DNA from 2 places in the Pseudomonas sp. ASL7 genome. Region 2 is predicted to be linked to the other one. Evidence: predicted binding sites of a transcription regulator. Region 2 holds the regulator's gene; the other holds the start of a gene.
What was found. The regulator FliA, encoded in region 2, starts transcription of late flagellar genes. The targets are predictions, from matches to a motif close to CTAAAGTTTNNNNNNNNNNNGCCGNTAA.
Positions count from the first base shown of each region.

Region 1: the regulator FliA is predicted to act here: its motif matches at 2,771-2,798, upstream of AC1MDT_RS17040 (chemotaxis protein CheW).

Region 1 covers NZ_CM155279.1:3,696,647-3,702,349, forward strand. The annotation lists gene pyrC (dihydroorotase) at 1-37, shown strand, start outside; gene rnt (ribonuclease T) at 34-711, shown strand; gene AC1MDT_RS17025 (peroxiredoxin) at 893-1,495, opposite strand; gene AC1MDT_RS17030 (bacterioferritin-associated ferredoxin) at 1,787-2,005, shown strand; gene bfr (bacterioferritin) at 2,204-2,677, shown strand; gene AC1MDT_RS17040 (chemotaxis protein CheW) at 2,863-3,765, shown strand; gene AC1MDT_RS17045 (GNAT family N-acetyltransferase) at 3,793-4,251, shown strand; gene AC1MDT_RS17050 (type 1 fimbrial protein) at 4,433-4,759, opposite strand; gene AC1MDT_RS17055 (efflux RND transporter periplasmic adaptor subunit) at 5,024-5,703, shown strand, end outside.
Region 2 covers NZ_CM155279.1:160,581-174,436, reverse strand. The annotation lists gene AC1MDT_RS00805 (CheW domain-containing protein) at 47-937, opposite strand; gene AC1MDT_RS00800 (ParA family protein) at 939-1,727, opposite strand; gene motD (flagellar motor protein MotD) at 1,771-2,664, opposite strand; gene AC1MDT_RS00790 (flagellar motor protein) at 2,680-3,420, opposite strand; gene AC1MDT_RS00785 (protein-glutamate methylesterase/protein-glutamine glutaminase) at 3,420-4,559, opposite strand; gene AC1MDT_RS00780 (chemotaxis protein CheA) at 4,609-6,867, opposite strand; gene AC1MDT_RS00775 (protein phosphatase CheZ) at 6,915-7,703, opposite strand; gene AC1MDT_RS00770 (chemotaxis response regulator CheY) at 7,726-8,097, opposite strand; gene fliA (RNA polymerase sigma factor FliA) at 8,265-9,005, opposite strand; gene fleN (flagellar synthesis regulator FleN) at 9,002-9,832, opposite strand; gene flhF (flagellar biosynthesis GTPase FlhF) at 9,949-11,277, opposite strand; gene flhA (flagellar biosynthesis protein FlhA) at 11,289-13,418, opposite strand.

The sequences.
Region 1 (5,703 bases), 2.8 Mb from region 2:
AAAACTGCGCTGGCGCCTGCTGGAGGAACACGCGTGAGTGAAGATCATTTCGACGACGAACAGGACGGTCAAGGCGGCGGAGGTGGTTCGCGCCACCCGATGGCAGCTCGCTTCCGTGGATACCTGCCAGTCGTTGTCGATGTTGAAACCGGCGGTTTCAACTCTGCCACTGACGCCTTGCTGGAAATCGCTGCGACCACCATCGCCATGGACGAAAAAGGGTTTGTGTATCCCGATCACACCTACTTCTTCCGTGTAGAACCCTTTGAAGGCGCGAACATCGAAGCAGCCGCGCTGGAATTCACCGGTATCAAACTGGATCACCCACTGCGCATGGCGGTGAGCGAAGAAGCCGCACTGACCGATATTTTCCGTGGCATTCGCAAGGCGTTGAAATCGAACGGCTGCAAACGGGCGATTCTGGTCGGGCATAACAGCAGCTTCGATCTGGGTTTCCTCAACGCCGCCGTCGCGCGCCTGGACATGAAACGCAACCCGTTTCATCCATTCTCCAGCTTCGATACCGCGACATTGGCGGGGCTGGCTTACGGTCAAACCGTACTGGCCAAGGCCTGTCAGGCAGCCGATATCGACTTCGACGGTCGCGAGGCTCACTCGGCTCGCTACGACACAGAGAAGACGGCCGAGTTGTTCTGCGGCATCGTCAATCGCTGGAAACAAATGGGCGGCTGGGAAGACTTCAACGACTGATTTGTGTGTGTATGTAGGAGCGAGCTTGCTCGCGATGGACGTGAACGATAACGCGTGCTGTCTGGGGAAAAACATCGCCTTCAGATTCATCGCGAGCAAGCTCGCTCCTACAGGGATTGCAGTATCCCGCCCATAAAAAAACCGGCCTCAACGGCCGGTTTTTTTATGCCTGACGCTTGGCTTACAGCTTGCCAGCGTTCTCGGTCAGGTAAGCAGCAACACCTTCTGGCGAAGCAGTCATGCCCTTGTCGCCTTTTTTCCAGTTGGCAGGGCAAACTTCGCCGTGCGCTTCGTGGAATTGCAGAGCGTCGACCAGACGAATCAGCTCTTCCATGTTACGGCCCAGTGGCAGGTCGTTGACGATCTGCGAGCGAACGACACCTTTGTCGTCGATCAGGAACGCGCCACGGAAAGCCACGCCGTCTGCAGACTCAACGTCGTAGGCCTTGGCGATGTCGTGCTTCATGTCGGCAGCCATGACGTACTGAACCTGACCGATGCCACCGGCATTGATCGGGGTGTTGCGCCAGGCGTTGTGGGTGAAGTGAGAGTCGATCGAAACAGCGATCACTTCAACGTTGCGTGCCTTGAAGTCTTCCATGCGGTGGTCCAGAGCGATCAGCTCGGACGGGCAAACGAAAGTGAAGTCCAGTGGGTAGAAGAACACCAGGCCGTATTTGCCTTTGATGGCCGAGGACAGGGTGTAGCTGTCTACGATCTCGCCATTGCCGAGTACGGCCGGGACGGTGAAATCTGGGGCTTGTTTGCCTACGAGTACGCTCATTGGATATCTCCTGGTGTAAAGACGTGAAGAACCGGGCTCGCATCAGCCTGCCACCCTCAGGCGACAGCCCTGTGACACAAACCGGTTTTGCAAAGACCGGTCATCATACACTGCGTGTTTGACCTGTCCAAAAAAGCATCCGTTACAGGTCGACGCGGATCACCTGCAGGCAAACCGTTCGTCAGTCACACGCCTGTGTGCCGCAAAGGTCATGGAAACCACTTTGACAATCATTCTCGTTAACATTAAGATCCATCGCAATTGAGTCACAACCAGCGACGGTTTTCACTTATGTATGTTTGTCTCTGCACTGGCGTCACCGACGGTCAAATCCGCGATGCAATCTATGAAGGTTGCTGCAGCTATAAGGAAGTTCGTCAGGCCACCGGCGTTGCGAGTCAATGCGGCAAATGTGCCTGCCTCGCCAAGGACGTGGTCCGCGAGACCCTGACCAAATTGCAATCGGCCCAGGCGGCGATACCTTTTCCAGTTGAATTTACAGCCGCATAAATACCCCATTTTAAAGAACCGGACTCATGTCCGGTTTTTTTATGCCAGAAAATCAATTGCTTATGCGCTAGACGCGGAACATAAACACTCTTATTTCGATTAATTTTCATTTAAGTTTCAATAGCTTAGGTTTGACACTCCTAATTACGCGGCTCAAACTCTGCCTTATTGACAGCTAATACAGGGCAGGACCCCATCATGAAAGGCGACACTACAGTCATCCAGCATCTCAACAAGATCCTTGCCAATGAGCTGGTCGCGATCAATCAATATTTCCTGCATGCGCGCATGTACGAAGATTGGGGCCTGAATAAGCTGGGCAAACACGAGTACCACGAATCCATCGACGAGATGAAGCACGCGGACCGGCTGATCAAGCGCATCCTGTTCCTTGAAGGCCTGCCGAATGTCCAGGATCTGGGCAAGCTGCAGATCGGTGAACACACCCAGGAAATGCTTGAGTGCGACCTGCGCATCGAGCGCACCGGCCACGCTGATCTCAAGAAAGCCATCGTTCATTGCGAAAAAGTGGGTGACTTCGGTAGCCGCGAACTGCTGGAAGATATCCTGGAGTCCGAAGAAGAACACATCGACTGGCTGGAAACCCAACTGGGCCTGATCGATAAAGTCGGTCTGGAAAACTATCTGCAATCGCAGATGGGCGAAGAGTAAGTTAGCGCCAGCTAAACTCGAGATAATAAAAAGCCCCGCGCTCTTTTGAAGAGGCGGGGCTTTTTCAGTCCTGTGGACATCAGGGGAATATTCCTAAAGCCTGCCCCCAACAAGTCGATAACCTGGCATCGATAGCTGTTGGCGATCCCCTCATTCGCCCATCACCTTTTCCAGAGAAGGTTTTTATGTCTTCCAACAAAGCCCGCGCAGACTCACTTTCGCTTCTGCTGTTTACCTTGCGCAGCGGCAAGCTGATGGCGATCAACCTGCTGAAAGTCAGTGAAATCATCCCCTGCCCGCCGCTGACCAAGCTCCCCGAGTCGCACCCTCACGTCAAAGGCATCGCCACCCTGCGCGGCGCCTCGTTGTCAGTCATCGACCTGAGTCGTGCCATCGGCGAACGCCCTCTGGAAGATCCTAACGGTGGCTGCCTGATCGTCACGGACATCAGCCGCTCCAAACAGGGCTTGCACGTTCAAGCGGTGAGCAAGATCGTCCATTGCCTGACCACCGACATCCGCCCGCCACCCTTTGGCTCTGGCGGCGTGCGTTCGTATATCACCGGCGTGACCTCCGTCGACGGCACGTTGGTGCAAGTGCTGGACATCGAAAAAGTGATCCACGGCATCGCCCCGGTACAGATCGAAATGGCCCCGACCGAACTCAGCATGGAAGACGCCGAGGTGTTGGGTCACGCACGGATTCTGGTGGTCGATGACAGCCAGACAGCGCTGCAACAATCGGTACACACCTTGCGCAACCTCGGGCTGCAATGTCACACCGCCCGTAGCGCCAAGGAAGCCATCGATTGCTTGCTGGACCTCCAAGGCACAGCGCAGCAGATCAACCTGATTGTTTCGGACATCGAAATGTCCGAAATGGACGGCTATGCCTTCACCCGTACCCTGCGTGAAACCCCTGACTTCGCGCACCTCTATGTGTTGCTCCACACCTCGCTGGATAGCGCGATGAACAGCGAAAAGGCCCGTCTTGCCGGTGCGAACGGGGTACTGACCAAGTTCTCCTCCCCAGAACTGACCAAGTGCCTGATCGAAGCGGCCAAGGCAGTCGCCGCACAAGGTCATTGAGTGTTGGTCGAAAAATTCTGCTTTCTGATGCGGCGCAGCCTCACTGAAGCTGTGCCCGCGATCACCTGGCCCCAGGGAATCGTCCTGACCCAATACCGTCCCGACCTGGCAGAAGACGTTCATCGCTTGATGGAACTGGGTTATCTGCAAGGAGGGGGTCGCGTACCGGCTCTGGACGTGTGGCAACAGCGTTTTGAAACTGATCCCGAATACGATCCAACGCTGTGTTTCATCGCGCTGGATGCCCAAGGCATCGTTGGCGTGTGCCAGTGCTGGACGAGCGCCTACATCAAGAGTCTGGTGGTGCATCCGCGGGCTCAGGGACGAGGTTTGGGGCGAGCGTTGCTGCTGAATGCATTCAATGTGTTTCAGCAGCGGCGCGAAGGATTTGTAGATTTGAAAGTGCTGGAAGACAACCTTCGGGCGCAGCGGCTGTACGAAAGCGCCGGCATGCGGGTAGTCCGCCGGGAACCGGTCCCCACCTGACACACTGAACAATGCGTTTATTTCGTTACGGGCGGCCTGATCCAGGCGATGAGTTGTCTTTGATGGCCTCATCGCGAGCAGGCTCGCTCCCACCTCTGATCTCCATAGCACACAGACTCGTGTTCGGCGCAGATTCTACTGTAGGAGTGAGCCTGCTCCCGATGGCGGCAGCGGCACGGCCTTACAAGTAGGTGATGGTGACCCTACCTTTTTCAGGTGTCGAAACGACACTGGCCTCATCTGCCTTCAACGACTCGAAAGCCGTCGAAAACGGTATCGGACCGTGACCGCAGGCATTGCGATAGGTATCCACGTCCAGATCCAAACCGGATGTCACCTGGATACGTTGCGACTCGGCAAACTGCGACGGCCCGGCATGACTCACCGCACATCCCGAATTGACGATCTGCCCGACAAAATGCACGCTGCCCGACACCATTTGCGGTGCAGCGGATACCGCCAGAGGTATGAACAACAGCACACTCGAAACCACGATTTTCCGCTTCATTTCAAGCGCACTCCAGCATCGCTCATGGATCACCTCCTCTGTATCCGGTCATAGAAAATATCTTTAATCAGCTTAGTCGCCCTCGCCAGCAAGCCAGCTCCTGCGGGGGACTGTGGTGTACGCAAATGTTTCACAAAATTCATCAGGCTTCCAAACTGACAGCGCCGTCAGTTAGCAGTCACCCTCCTGACCGTCGAACAGGTTTATAAGGGAAGTATAAATCTGCCCAAAATCCCGACCACCCAGCCCCGGCGCCCCACTCGCATGCGAACTCAGAAAAAAAACGTCCTTCTCGCAGCCTTTCTGATCGTGTTGGTTGCGCTGGGCGGGTGGTATCTCGCTAAACCCACCACGGCCAAACTCGCCACGCCGCCGGCCATCCCCGTGCGCGTGGTCAACGTTGTCGAAAAAGACGTCCCCCGTTACGTCAGTGGCATCGGCTCAGTGCTGTCCCTGCACAGCGTCGTGGTACGACCGCAAATCGACGGCATCCTCACCAAAATCCTGGTCAAAGAAGGCCAACTGGTGAACAAAGGCGATTTGTTGGCCACCATCGACGACCGTTCGATCCGCGCCAGCCTCGACCAGACCCGGGCCCAATTGGGTGAAAGCCAGGCGCAACTGCAAGTGGCCCTGGTCAATCTCCAGCGCTACAAACTACTGAGCGTCGACGACGGCGTTTCCAAGCAGACCTACGACCAGCAACAAGCCCTGGTCAACCAACTCAAAGCCACTGCCCAAGGCAATCAGGCCTCAATCGACGCCGCTCAGGTGCAGCTTTCCTATACTCAGATTCACTCTCCGGTCACCGGTCGCGTCGGCATTCGTACCGTGGACGAAGGTAACTTTCTGCGCATGACCGACGCTCAAGGGCTGTTCACGGTGACCCAGATCGACCCGATCGCCGTGGAGTTCTCCCTGCCACAGCAAATGCTACCGATCCT
Region 2 (13,856 bases):
GCGGTGTGTGTTCTGTGCGATGGCAATCAACTTGCCCCGCGTGTTTTTATGTCGGTTTATGGGTTGGCTTGCTGCCGCCCAAGTCCATGTGCTTCGCCCCGCCACTGGCGATCAATTCGGCCAATTCGGAAACGTCGAGCAATGCACACATGTGTTCAATCACCGTGCCCGCCAACCATGGCCGTTGACCACGGTGGCTGCGCCATTTGATTTCGTTCGGGTCCAGGCGCAACGAGCGGCTGACCTGATGCACCGCCAGCCCCCACTCGTAGCCCTGAACCGAAATAACGTATTGCAGGCCCTGACGGAAATCTTCGCGATAGCGATCGGGCATGACCCAACGCGCGGTATCCAGCACCTTCAGGTTGCCGGCCTGGCTCGGCAGGATCCCGAGGAACCACTCCGGCTGCCCGAACAGCGGTGTCAGTTCGTGACCGGCCAGGGAATAAATCGAGCCCAGGCACACCAACGGCACGGCAAGGGTCAAACCGGCCACATCGAACAACAGGCATTCGAACGGCTCGGCAGCCCATGCCGGGCGACCGTCGGTTTCCACCGGTGGCGGCGTATTGCTGGGTGGCAGATGAACGTCGACGACTGGCGGCACCAGGGTTTGCAGCAACGGAGCGATGGTCGATACCGGCGCAAGGATCGGTGCTGGAGCTTCGAACAGCGCAACCGGGGCTTTTGCAACCGGTGCCGGAACCGGGGCAGCCACCACGGCCGGTTTATGTGCATCGCGAGCCTGCTCTTCGAGCACTGCCGCCTGGAACTCGTCCAGTGCAGCTTCAACCTCGACAGCCTCAACAACCGCGACCACTTCTACAAGCGCTTCAACTTCAACCGGCAATTCTTCGGTCGCATCCTGCAGCAAGCTGTCCAGATAAGACTGGAGCGCCAGTTGCGGACGGGAGGTGATTTTTACCGGCCGATTCATCTCAAGCCACCTGCGGAACGAGCTGCTGAGCAAGCAAATGCTTGAGCAGTGCGCGGTAAGCGAGAACACCACGGCTCTTGCCGTCGAATTGCGAAGGCGTCAGCCCGGCCCGGCTGGCGTCACGCAAGCGGGTATCGACCGGGATGTAGCCCTGCCAGATTTCTTCCGGGTACATGTCACGCAAGACGCGCAGCGTCCCCAGGGACGCTTGCGTGCGGCGGTCGAACAGGGTCGGCACGATACTGAAGGGCAGCGCCTGTTTGCGTGAGCGATTGATCATCGCCAGCGTATTGACCATCCGTTCCAGGCCTTTGACAGCCAGGTGTTCGGTCTGCACCGGGATCACCAACTGCTGGCTCGCCGCCAAGGCATTGACCATCAGCACGCCGAGCAATGGCGGGCTGTCGATAACGGCGTAATCGAAGTCCTGCCACAACTGCGCCAGGCTCTTGGCAATCACCAGGCCCAAACCGCTTTGGCCTGGCGACTGGCGTTCAAGGGTCGCCAGCGCGGTGCTCGACGGCAACAACGAAATACTCTCGTGACTGGTGGGCAACAACAACTGACCGGGCAAGCCTTGCGGCACGCTGCCCTTGTGCAGAAACAGGTCGTAGCTGCTGTGTTCCAGGCTGTCGGGGTCGTAGCCGAAGTAGCTGGTCATGGAGCCGTGGGGGTCGAGATCGACCATGACCACACGCTTGCCCGCCTCGGCCAGTAAACCGGCTAAAGCGATAGAGGAAGTGGTTTTACCGACACCACCCTTTTGATTGGCGACTGCCCAGACTCTCATTCAGATAGTTCCTCCCGGTCGAAATGGCCGACCGAGAAATAGCTCAGCGTGTTAATGCGGGTGACGGAGAATTGACGGCGCTCTCTCGTCCCGGCGACTTGACCGGGGTCGGTGCAGTTTGTGTGCCAGCACGCTTCAATGCGGCATCCGGTTTCGCATTCGCGGTTCCGGTACCGGTGAGGCTGCGACGGACATCGAGATTTCGTGATACCACCAGCACGACGCGACGGTTACGCGCCCGGCCTTCGGCGGTGGCGTTGTTGGCCACTGGCTGGAATTCACCGTAACCCACCGACGCCAGGCGACCCGGGTTCACCCCCTGCATCGCCAGCATGCGCACGATGCTGGCCGAACGGGCCGACGACAACTCCCAGTTGGTCGGGTATTGCGAGGTCCGGATCGGTTGGTCGTCGGTGAAACCTTCGACGTGAATCGGGTTGTCGAACGGCTTCAGAATCCCGGCGACCTTGTCGATGATGTTGAACGCGATGTCGCTGGGCATGGCGTCACCGCTGCCGAACAACAGGCTGGAATTGAGTTCGATCTCGACCCACAGTTCGTTGCCGCGAACGGTCATCTGGTTGGAGCTGATCAAGTCGCCGAACGCCGCGCTGATGTCATCGGCGATGCTCTTGAGCGGGTCGTTGGCAGCCTGGGCGATGCCGGCATCGATCTGCTCGCTGTCCTTGACCAACGGCTTGGCCGGGGTCACGGTCTTCGGCCGCTCGTCACCAATCGGGATCGGCTTGAGCGCATGGTCGGAGTCGGTAAAGACCCCGATCAATGCTTCCGAGATGACTTTGTACTTGCCTTCGTTGATCGAAGAGATCGAGTACATCACCACGAAAAAAGCGAACAGCAAGGTGATGAAGTCGGCATAGGACACCAGCCAGCGCTCGTGGTTGACGTGTTCTTCAGGCTGACGACGACGAGCCATAATCCATTACCCCCATCAATCCATGAAGCCCTGAAGCTTCAACTCAATAGAGCGAGGGTTTTCACCTTCGGCGATCGACAGGATGCCTTCAAGCAACATTTCGCGATAACGCGACTGGCGCAACGCTATGGACTTGAGTTTGGCGGCAATCGGCAGCAGCACCAGGTTGGCACTGGCCACGCCGTAGATGGTGGCGACGAAGGCGACGGCGATGCCGTTGCCCAGTTGCGATGGATCACCCAGGTTGCCCATGACATGGATCAGGCCCATCACCGCACCGATGATGCCGATGGTCGGCGCGTAGCCACCCATGCTTTCGAAGACTTTGGCCGCTTCGATGTCGCGGCTTTCCTGAGTGTAGAAATCCACTTCCAGGATGCTGCGAATCGCTTCCGGCTCCGCCCCGTCCACCAGCAGTTGCAAGCCTTTGCGCGAGTAGCTGTCGGGCTCGGTATCGGCCATCCCTTCCAGACCGAGCAAACCTTCCTTGCGCGCCGTCAGACTCCAGTTCACGACACGATCGATACCACCGGCCAGATCCACGCGAGGCGGAAACAGGATCCAGGCCAGTATCTGCATGGCGCGCTTGAAAGCGCTCATCGGTGATTGCAGCAGCGCTGCACCGATGGTCCCGCCGAGCACGATCAACGCCGCCGGGCCGTTGGCCAGCGCGCCGAGGTGCCCTCCCTCAAGGTAGTTGCCGCCAATAATGGCGACGAACGCCATGATGATCCCGATAAGGCTTAGAACATCCATCAGACACACGCCTCGACCAGGTGCTTGCCAATGTCGTCGAGGCTGTACACGGCATCGGCGAGTTCAGCTTTGACGATGGCCATCGGCATGCCGTAGATCACGCAACTGGCTTCGTCCTGAGCCCAGATCGAACTGCCGCCCTGCTTGAGCAGACGCGCGCCTTCGCGACCGTCGGCGCCCATGCCGGTCAGCACGACCGCCAGAACTTTGTCACCGTAGGACTTGGCCGCGGAACCGAAGGTAATGTCCACGCACGGTTTGTAATTCAGACGCTCGTCGCCAGGGAGGATTTTCACCGCACCACGGCCGTCGATCATCATTTGCTTGCCACCCGGTGCCAGCAACGCCAGGCCCGGACGCAGGATGTCACCATCCTCGGCTTCCTTGACACTGATACGGCACAGCTTGTCCAGACGCTCGGCGAACGCCTTGGTGAAGGCAGCCGGCATGTGCTGGACCAATACGATCGGCGCCGGGAAATTGGCCGGCAATTGGGTCAGCACCCGCTGCAGCGCCACCGGGCCGCCAGTGGAGGTGCCAATGGCAACTAATTTGTAGGCTTTGCGTTTCGGCGCGGGCGACAACGGACCGGCTGATCCAGGCGCGTGCGTACGCACAGGGATCGGTGCCGGTGCCGGACGCGCCGGCACGCTGCTGCCATAACTGCTGACGCTCGAAAGCGTCGGGGTCGGGGGCGGCGTAACGACGGGAGCCGGAGCGCTGTAAGTGCTGGCACGACGGTTACTGCGCGAGATGCTGAGAATCTTCTCGCACAGCAGTTGCTTGACCTTCTCGGGATTGCGCGAGATGTCTTCGAAATTTTTCGGCAGGAAATCCACCGCGCCAGCGTCCAGTGCGTCCAGGGTGACCCGGGCGCCTTCGTGCGTCAGCGAGGAAAACATCAATACGGGTGTCGGGCAGCGCTGCATGATGTGCCGCACTGCCGTGATGCCATCCATCATCGGCATCTCGTAGTCCATGGTGATCACATCGGGCTTGAGCGCCAGTGCCTGATCGATCGCCTCTTTTCCGTTGGTCGCCGTGCCGACGACCTGGATATTCGGATCCGCTGAAAGAATTTCCGAGACGCGGCGGCGGAAAAACCCCGAATCGTCCACCACCAGGACCTTGACTGCCATAAACACTCCGTTAGACGGAGCGAGGCACAGTCGCCCCGCCCCGCCAGAATCAAATACGCCGTGCGGCGTAACGCTTGAGCATGCTCGGAACATCGAGAATCAGTGCAATGCGGCCGTCACCGGTAATGGTGGCGCCGGACATGCCCGGAGTTCCCTGGAGCATTTTGCCCAATGGCTTGATGACCACTTCTTCCTGGCCCACCAACTGATCGACGACGAAGCCGATTCGCTGGGTGCCCACCGAAAGGATCACCACATGGCCTTCGCGCTGCTCTTCGTGAGCGGCGGAGCTGACCAGCCAGCGCTTGAGGTAAAACAGAGGCAGCGCCTTGTCCCGCACGATCACCACTTCCTGACCGTCCACCACGTTGGTGCGCGACAGGTCGAGGTGGAAAATCTCGTTGACGTTTACCAGCGGGAACGCAAACGCCTGATTGCCGAGCATGACCATCAGCGTCGGCATGATCGCCAGGGTCAACGGGACCTTGATGACGATCTTCGAGCCCTGCCCCTTGGCCGAGAAGATATTGATCGAACCGTTGAGCTGGGAAATCTTGGTTTTCACCACGTCCATGCCGACGCCACGGCCCGACACGTCGGAGATCTCGGTCTTGGTCGAGAACCCTGGCGCGAAAATCAGGTTGTAGCACTCGGTATCGCTCAGGCGATCGGCCGCGTCCTTGTCCATCACACCGCGTTTTACTGCGATGGATCGCAAGACGTTCGGGTCCATGCCTTTGCCGTCATCGGAGATCGACAACAGGATGTGGTCGCCTTCCTGCTCCGCCGCAAGGATCACCTTGCCGCCGCGGGACTTGCCCGAGGCTTCGCGCTCTTCCGGCGACTCGATGCCGTGGTCGACCGCGTTGCGCACCAAGTGGACCAGCGGATCGGCCAGCGCCTCGACAAGGTTTTTGTCGAGATCGGTTTCTTCGCCGACCAATTCCAGGTTGATTTCTTTCTTGAGCTGGCGAGCCAGGTCGCGAACCAGGCGCGGGAAGCGCCCGAAAACCTTCTTGATCGGTTGCATCCGGGTCTTCATGACCGCGGTTTGCAGGTCAGCCGTGACCACGTCGAGGTTCGACACGGCCTTGGACATGGCCTCATCAGCGCTGTTGGCGCCCAGACGAACCAGACGGTTACGCACCAGTACCAACTCGCCGACCATGTTCATGATTTCGTCGAGACGCGCCGTATCGACCCGAACCGTGGTCTCGGCTTCGCTGGCCGGCTTTTCGGCGGGCGGCGCGGACGGTGCACGGGCCGGAGCCGCTGCAGCAGGCTTCGCTGTTTCGGCTTGAGGCTCGGGCGCCTTGGCCACCGGTTTCGGTGCAGCCTTGGCAACAGAAGCCGGCACTGAAGCAACAGCAGAGGCAGTCGCCGAAGCGCTACCGACTTCAGTGAACTTGCCTTTGCCATGCAATTCGTCGAGCAGCGATTCGAATTCGTGATCGGAGATCAGATCGCTGCCCGCCGCCGCTGCGGCGGGCGCGGCCGGGGTCGGCACCGCGGCAATGGCCGACTCCAGCGCGTCGACCGCAAAGTTGCCCTTGCCGTGCAACTGATCGAGCAGTGCCTCGAATTCGTCGTCGGTAATGTCGGAGCTGTCGCCTGCCGCTTTCGGGGCAGCCGCGGGTGCGGTGGGTGCGGCTATCGCATCGACGGCGAACTGGCCTTTGCCGTGCAGTTGATCGAGCAACGACTCGAACTCGGCATCGGTAATTTCGTCGCTGGCGGCTGCATTGCCGGCAGGCAGCGAAGCAGGCTGCGCAGCCACCACGGGGGCCTCGGCTTGTGCCTTGACGGCATTCAGCGAGTCCAGCAGTTGTTCGAATTCGTTATCGGTGATGTCGCCCGACTCGCTTTCAGCGACAGGCGCTTCGAAGACTTCGGCAACCGGCGCCGACTCATCAGCGGTTTGCGGCTCGGCCAGACGGGCAAGCGCTGCGAGCAATTCAGGCGTTGCAGCCGTGATCGGGCTGCGTTCGCGGACTTCGGTAAACATGCTGTTCACCGCGTCCAGCGCTTCGAGAACCACGTCCATCAGTTCCGAGTCGACGCGACGCTCACCCTTGCGCAGGATGTCGAACACGTTCTCGGCGATGTGACAGCACTCCACCAGCTCGTTGAGCTGGAGGAAGCCGGCGCCCCCTTTTACAGTGTGAAAACCGCGAAAAATTGCATTGAGCAAGTCCGCATCATCAGGTCGACTTTCAAGCTCGACCAGCTGTTCGGACAGTTGCTCTAGAATCTCGCCGGCCTCAACCAGAAAATCCTGAAGGATCTCTTCATCGGCGCCGAAGCTCATTAAGGGTGTGCTCCTAACAGGTCTAAAAACCTAAAATACCTAAAGTTCTAAAACCCTAGGCTGGATAGCAAATCGTCCACATCGTCCTGACCGGACACAACGTCTTCTCTTTTATCGGCATGAATCTGCGGACCTTCACCCTGAGAGAGATGTTTTTGTGGATCTTTTTCTGCAAGTATCGCTTCACGGTCATGTTCGATGCCCGCAAAGCGATCTACCTGACTGGCCATAAGCACGAGCTTGAGCAGGTTGCTTTCAACTTCGGTGACCAATTGGGTCACACGCTTGATCACCTGGCCGGTGAGGTCCTGGTAATCCTGCGCGAGCAAAATGTCGTTGAGATTGCTCGACACGACGCGATTGTCTTCACGGCTGCGCGTCAGGAAACCGTCGACGCGCCGGGCCAGTTCGCGGAACTCTTGCGCACCGACTTCGCGACGCATGAACCGCCCCCAGTCCGTGCTCAAGGCCTGGGCTTCTTCGCTCAGGCTGTTGACCAGCGGCGTGGCGTTTTCCACCAGATCCATGGTGCGGTTGGCCGCCGCCTCGGTCAGCTTGACCACGTAGCCCAGACGCTCCGTGGCATCAGTGATCTGCGAGACTTCCTCGGCTTGCGGCATGGTCGGGTCAATCTGGAAATTGACGATCGCGCTATGCAGCTCCCGGGTGAGCTTGCCCACTTCCTGATACAGGCCGCGGTCACGGGTCTGATTGAGCTCATGGATCAATTGCACAGCGTCGCCGAATTTGCCTTTTTCAAGGCTCTCGACCAATTCGACCGCGTGTTTTTTCAGGGTCGATTCAAAATCGCCCAGTGAAGATTCTTTATGCTCCATAGCTCCCCCGTGGCGCAGTCCATCAACCGATGCGTTCGAAAATCTTCTCGATTTTTTCTTTCAACGCCTGGGCCGTGAAGGGTTTGACCACATAGCCGTTAACGCCGGCCTGGGCCGCTTCGATGATCTGCTCGCGCTTGGCTTCAGCGGTAACCATCAGCACCGGCAGGTGCTTGAGCTTTTCATCGGCGCGCACGTGGCGCAGCAGATCGATACCGGTCATGCCAGGCATGTTCCAGTCCGTTACCAGAAAGTCGATGCTCCCGCTGTTAAGAACCGGAATGGCAGTGGTGCCATCGTCGGCCTCGACCGTGTTGGTGAACCCAAGGTCACGCAACAGGTTTTTAATGATCCGCCGCATCGTTGAGAAGTCATCAACGATGAGGATTTTCATGTTCTTGTCCAATTCGACCTCCAAGCAGTCTTAAACGCGCCCAGCACCTGGACGCGCCATTTCAATCAATCTGGCAAAGCACTCAATGACTGTCTGGAGCACAACAGATCGAGACCGGCGCAGTTCAACACCACACCAGCCACGTTCGCAGTGTCCCCACACTGCCTTCAGCGCGCTCGCCACTCCCCCAAACGCCCCCGTAAACGGGCCGCGCACTGGCTATGTAACTGGCTGACCCGCGATTCACTGACCCCCAGGACCTCACCGATTTCCTTCAGATTCAGCTCTTCGTCGTAGTACAGCGCCAACACCAGTCGCTCACGCTCCGGCAAATTGGCAATCGCGTCCGCCAGCGCCGCCTGGAAGCGTTCATCTTCCAGATCGCGTGACGGCTCGAGATGAGCACTTGCGCCATCCTCGTGCAGCCCTTCGTGTTCGCCGTCCTGCAACAGATCGTCGAAACTGAATAAGCGGCTACCCAGGGTGTCGTTCAAAATCCCGTAATAATCGTCGAGACTCAATTGGAGTTCGGCCGCAACTTCGTGATCTTTAGCGTCACGACCGGTTTTAGCTTCAATCGAGCGAATTGCGTCGCTGACCATCCGGGTATTGCGGTGGACCGAACGTGGCGCCCAATCCCCCTTGCGGACTTCATCGAGCATTGCGCCGCGGATTCGAATGCCCGCGTACGTCTCGAAACTCGCGCCTTTGCTGGGGTCGTATTTGTTCGATACTTCCAGCAGACCGATCATCCCGGCCTGGATCAGGTCTTCGACCTGGACACTGGCCGGCAGACGGGCCAGCAAGTGGTAAGCAATGCGTTTAACCAGTGGCGCGTAACGCTCGATCAGCTCGTACTGCGCGTCACGTGCCGACTTCTTGTAGAAGTTGTAACCGCTGGCTGTCATAGAACCGGTCCTGCCGTTTGTTGCACGAGGCGCTCGACAAAAAACTCCAGATGCCCGCGGGGATTGGCAGGCAGCGGCCACGTATCAACCTTCTGCGCAATGGCCTTGAACGCCAGAGAGCACTTGGAACGCGGGAACGCCTCATAGACGGCACGTTGCTTCTGTACGGCCTTGCGCACGCTTTCGTCGTATGGCACTGCACCGACGTATTGTAAGGCGACGTCGAGGAAGCGATCCGTGACCTTGGTCAACTTGGCGAACAGATTGCGACCTTCCTGCGGGCTCTGGGCCATGTTGGCCAGGACGCGGAAGCGGTTCATGCCGTAATCGCGGTTAAGCAGTTTGATCAGTGCATAGGCGTCCGTGATCGAAGTCGGTTCATCGCACACCACCAGCAGGACTTCCTGCGCGGCGCGGACGAAACTGACCACCGAATCACCAATGCCCGCGGCCGTGTCGATCACCAATACGTCGAGGTTGTCGCCGATATCGCTGAACGCCTGGATCAGGCCGGCGTGTTGAGCCGGGCTCAGATGAACCATGCTCTGGGTGCCGGACGCAGCCGGGACGATGCGGATGCCGCCAGGGCCCTGCAACAGAACGTCGCGCAGCTCACATCGGCCTTCGATCACGTCGGCCAGGGTGCGTTTGGGTGTCAGTCCCAGCAGGACGTCGACGTTCGCCAAACCCAGGTCGGCGTCCAACAGCATGACGCGACGGCCGAGTTCAGCCAGGGCCAGTGACAAATTCACTGACACGTTAGTCTTGCCGACGCCACCTTTGCCGCCGGTCACCGCGATCACCTGTACGGGATGCATGCTGCCCATGTTATTTCTTTACCTTGTCTTGCATAGACGGAGGCCACATTACTGGCTGCGCGTTCACAGATGGAACAATGCATGGCAGACCATCGATGTAGGTATAAAAACTGTTCATTACTACCTCAGCCGACCTGTTTGGTCGGGCTGTGGTAAATATCAGCGAACATGTCAGCCATGGCTTCTTCGCTGGGTTCTTCCTGCATTTGCACACTCACGGCGCGACTGACCAACTGATGACGGCGCGGCAGATGCAAATCATCCGGGATCCGTGGGCCATCGGTCAGGTACGCCACCGGCAATTCATGACTGATGGCCAGGCTCAACACCTCGCCCAGACTTGCCGTTTCATCCAGTTTAGTCAGGATGCACCCGGCCAGCCCGCAGCGCTTGTAACTGTGATAAGCGGCCGTTAGAACCTGTTTCTGGCTGGTGGTTGCCAGAACCAGGTAATTTTTCGATTTGATGCCACGACCCGCGAGGCTTTCGAGCTGCATGCGCAGTGCCGGGTCGCTGGCCTGAAGGCCGGCGGTATCGATCAGCACCACGCGCTTGCGCAGCAATGGATCCAGCGCCTGAACCAGCGACTGGCCCGGGTCGACGTGTGTCACCGACACATTGAGGATCCGGCCGAGGGTCTTGAGCTGTTCCTGAGCACCGATACGGTAGCTGTCCATGCTCACCAGTGCGATGTTTTGCGCGCCGTACTTGAGCACGTAGCGGGCGGCCAGTTTGGCCAGGGTGGTGGTCTTGCCCATACCGGCAGGACCGACCATGGCAATCACACCGCCCTCTTCCAGAGGCTCGATCTCCGGTGTGAGGATCATTCGCGCCAGGTACGCCAGCAACATGCGCCAGGCCTGGCGGGGCTCTTCAATGTCGGTAATCATCGCCAGCAAATCGCGCGACAACGGGCCGGACAGGCCGATGCGTTGCAGGCGACGCCAGAGGTTAGCCTGGGCCGGACGGCTGCCTTGCAGCTGATTCCACGCCAAGGAGCCAAGCTGTACTTCCATCAACTCGCGCAGGCTATTGAGCTCGAAACGCATCGAGTCGAACGCCCGAGGATCCACACCGGATGAGGCCGGTGCAGGGGCCGGCGCAGGACGACGGGGTTGGGTGTATGTCGGTTCGATCAATGGCTCGGCAGCGGTCAGCGGCAGGCCGGCGAACAACTGGCGGTTGGTGCTATTGTCGCTCTCGCCGTCGCCTCGCAGGCTCAGTTCGGCCTGGGCGGTCACGATCCGCGATTGGGTCTTGCGCAGCTCGTCTTCGAGTTCCATGTTCGGAACACGCGGTGCCAGCGCCGACAACTTGTAATCCAGGGCAGCCGTCAACTCGACACCACCGGCGATCCGGCGATTGCCAATGATAGCGGCGTCAGCGCCCAGCTCATCACGAACCAGTTTCATGGCCTGACGCATATCGGCGGCGAAAAAACGCTTAACTTGCATAAACCACTACCTCAGCCGTTGGGCCCTACTGTCGCAACGATGGTCACTTGCTTGTTGTCAGGAATTTCCTGGTAAGCCAACACATGCAAACCCGGGACTGCCAGTCGGCCGAATCGCGAAAGCATGGCGCGAACCGGACCGGCTACCAGCAGAATCACCGGTTGACCTTGCATTTCCTGACGCTGTGCCGCATCGATCAACGAGCGTTGCAGCTTCTCTGCCATGCTTGGTTCCAACAGAACGCCTTCTTCCGAGCCTTGTCCTGCCTTCTGAAGACTATTGAGCAATATCTGTTCCAACCTTGGCTCCAAGGTGATAACTGGCAGCTCGGACTCAGTCCCTACAATGCTTTGGACGATAGCGCGCGAGACGCCAACGCGCACCGCGGCCACCAATGCGGCAGTATCTTGACTCTTGGCGGCATTGTTCGCGATTGCTTCGGCAATGCTGCGAATGTCGCGTACCGGCACTTGCTCCGCCAACAGCGCTTGCAACACCTTGAGCAATTGCGACAGCGAAACCACGCCCGGCACCAGCTCTTCCGCCAGTTTCGGCGAGCTTTTCGCCAGCAACTGCATCAGTTGCTGCACTTCTTCGTGACCGATCAGCTCGCTGGAGTGCTTGTACAGAATCTGGTTCAAGTGCGTGGCCACCACCGTACTGGCATCGACCACCGTATAACCGAGTGATTGCGCCTGGGAACGCTGACTGACCTCGATCCAGACCGCCTCCAGGCCGAAAGCCGGATCTTTGGCGGTGATGCCATTGAGCGAACCGTAGACTTGCCCAGGGTTGATCGCCAGTTCGCGATCCGGGTAAATCTCCGCTTCGGCCAGGATCACCCCCATCAGCGTCAGCCGATAAGCACTCGGCGCCAGGTCGAGGTTGTCACGGATGTGCACGGTCGGCATCAGGAAGCCCAGATCCTGGGAAAGCTTCTTGCGCACGCCTTTGATCCGCGCCAGCAACTGGCCACCCTGGTTGCGGTCCACCAGAGGAATCAGGCGATAGCCGACTTCCAGGCCAATCATGTCGATCGGGGTGACGTCGTCCCAGCCAAGCTCCTTGGTTTCCTGAGCGCGGGCCGGCGAAGGCAACAGTTCCTGCTGACGCTTGACCTCTTGCAGGGCTTGAACCTTGACGATGTTGTGCTTCTTCCAGAACAGGTACGCACCGCCTGCCGCCAGGGCTGCCATGCTGAGGAAGGAGAAGTGCGGCATGCCGGGCACCAGGCCCATGACCGCCATCAAGCCAGCAGCCACCGCCAACGCTTTGGGCGAGGCGAACATCTGGCGATTGATTTGCTTGCCCATGTCTTCCGAACCGGAAGCACGCGTCACCATGATCGCTGCAGCTGTGGATAAAAGCAGTGATGGCAATTGCGCCACCAAACCGTCACCGATGGTCAGCAGCGCGTAAACCTTGCCGGCGTCGGCGAAGCCCATGCCGTGCTGGAAGATACCCACCGCCATGCCGCCGATCAGGTTAATGAACAGAATCAGCAGGCCGGCAATGGCGTCACCGCGCACGAATTTGCTGGCACCGTCCATGGAACCGTAGAACTCGGCTTCCTGAGCCACTTCCATCCGGCGCAATTTGGCCTGGTTCTGATCGATCAAACCGGCGTTCAGGTCGGCGTCGATCGCCATTTGTTTGCCGGGCATCGCATCGAGGGTGAAGCGTGCGCTCACCTCGGAAATCCGCCCGGCACCCTTGGTCACCACGACGAAGTTGATGATCATCAAAATCGCGAAGACCACGATACCGACCACGTAGTTACCGCCGATCACCACCTCGCCGAAGGCCTGGATCACCTTGCCGGCTGCGGCATGGCCGTCCTGCCCGTGCAGCATCACCACCCGCGTGGAGGCCACGTTCAGCGCCAGTCGCAACAGTGTCGCAATCAGCAGAATGGTCGGGAACACCGCGAAATCCAGCGGCCGCAAGGCGTAGACACAGACCAGCAACACGACAATCGACAACGCAATGTTGAACGTGAAAAACACGTCGAGCAGGAACGGTGGCACCGGCAACATCATCATCGCCAGCATGACCAGCAGCAACAACGGCACGCCCAGATTGCCCCGACTTAAGTCGGCAACGTTGGTGCGGGCACTGTTGAGTAACTGAGAGCGATCCACCGGTTTTCCCCGTTCCTTTAAAGCAATCTTTTGACGCCACAAGCAGGCGCAGAGCGGGTACTGCAAGAAGCTTTCCAACTTTAGGCGGGGTTTTAAATAGCGGGATTTCGCAGACAAAAAAGATCGCAGCCTTCGGCAGCTACAGGTGTACGCATTTCACTGTAGGTGCCGAAGGCTGCGATCTTTTGATTTGGAGAACAGGAATGTCTGGACTCACGGCTTACCTCATGTAGCAGCTGCCGAGCCTGCGAGGCTGCGTCCGGCTGCGCAGCAGTCGTGAAATCCTGGCGAGGACTTCGTCCTCGAACGCAGCCTCGCGGGCTCGGCAGCTGCTACAAGCGTCGCTCGGGAATCGTGCTGCCTATCCGGTGAGCCAAGCTCGACGCAGAAGCCAATCGAACGGGCAAACCCCAGCGAACCTATCAGTTCTGCTAGTAC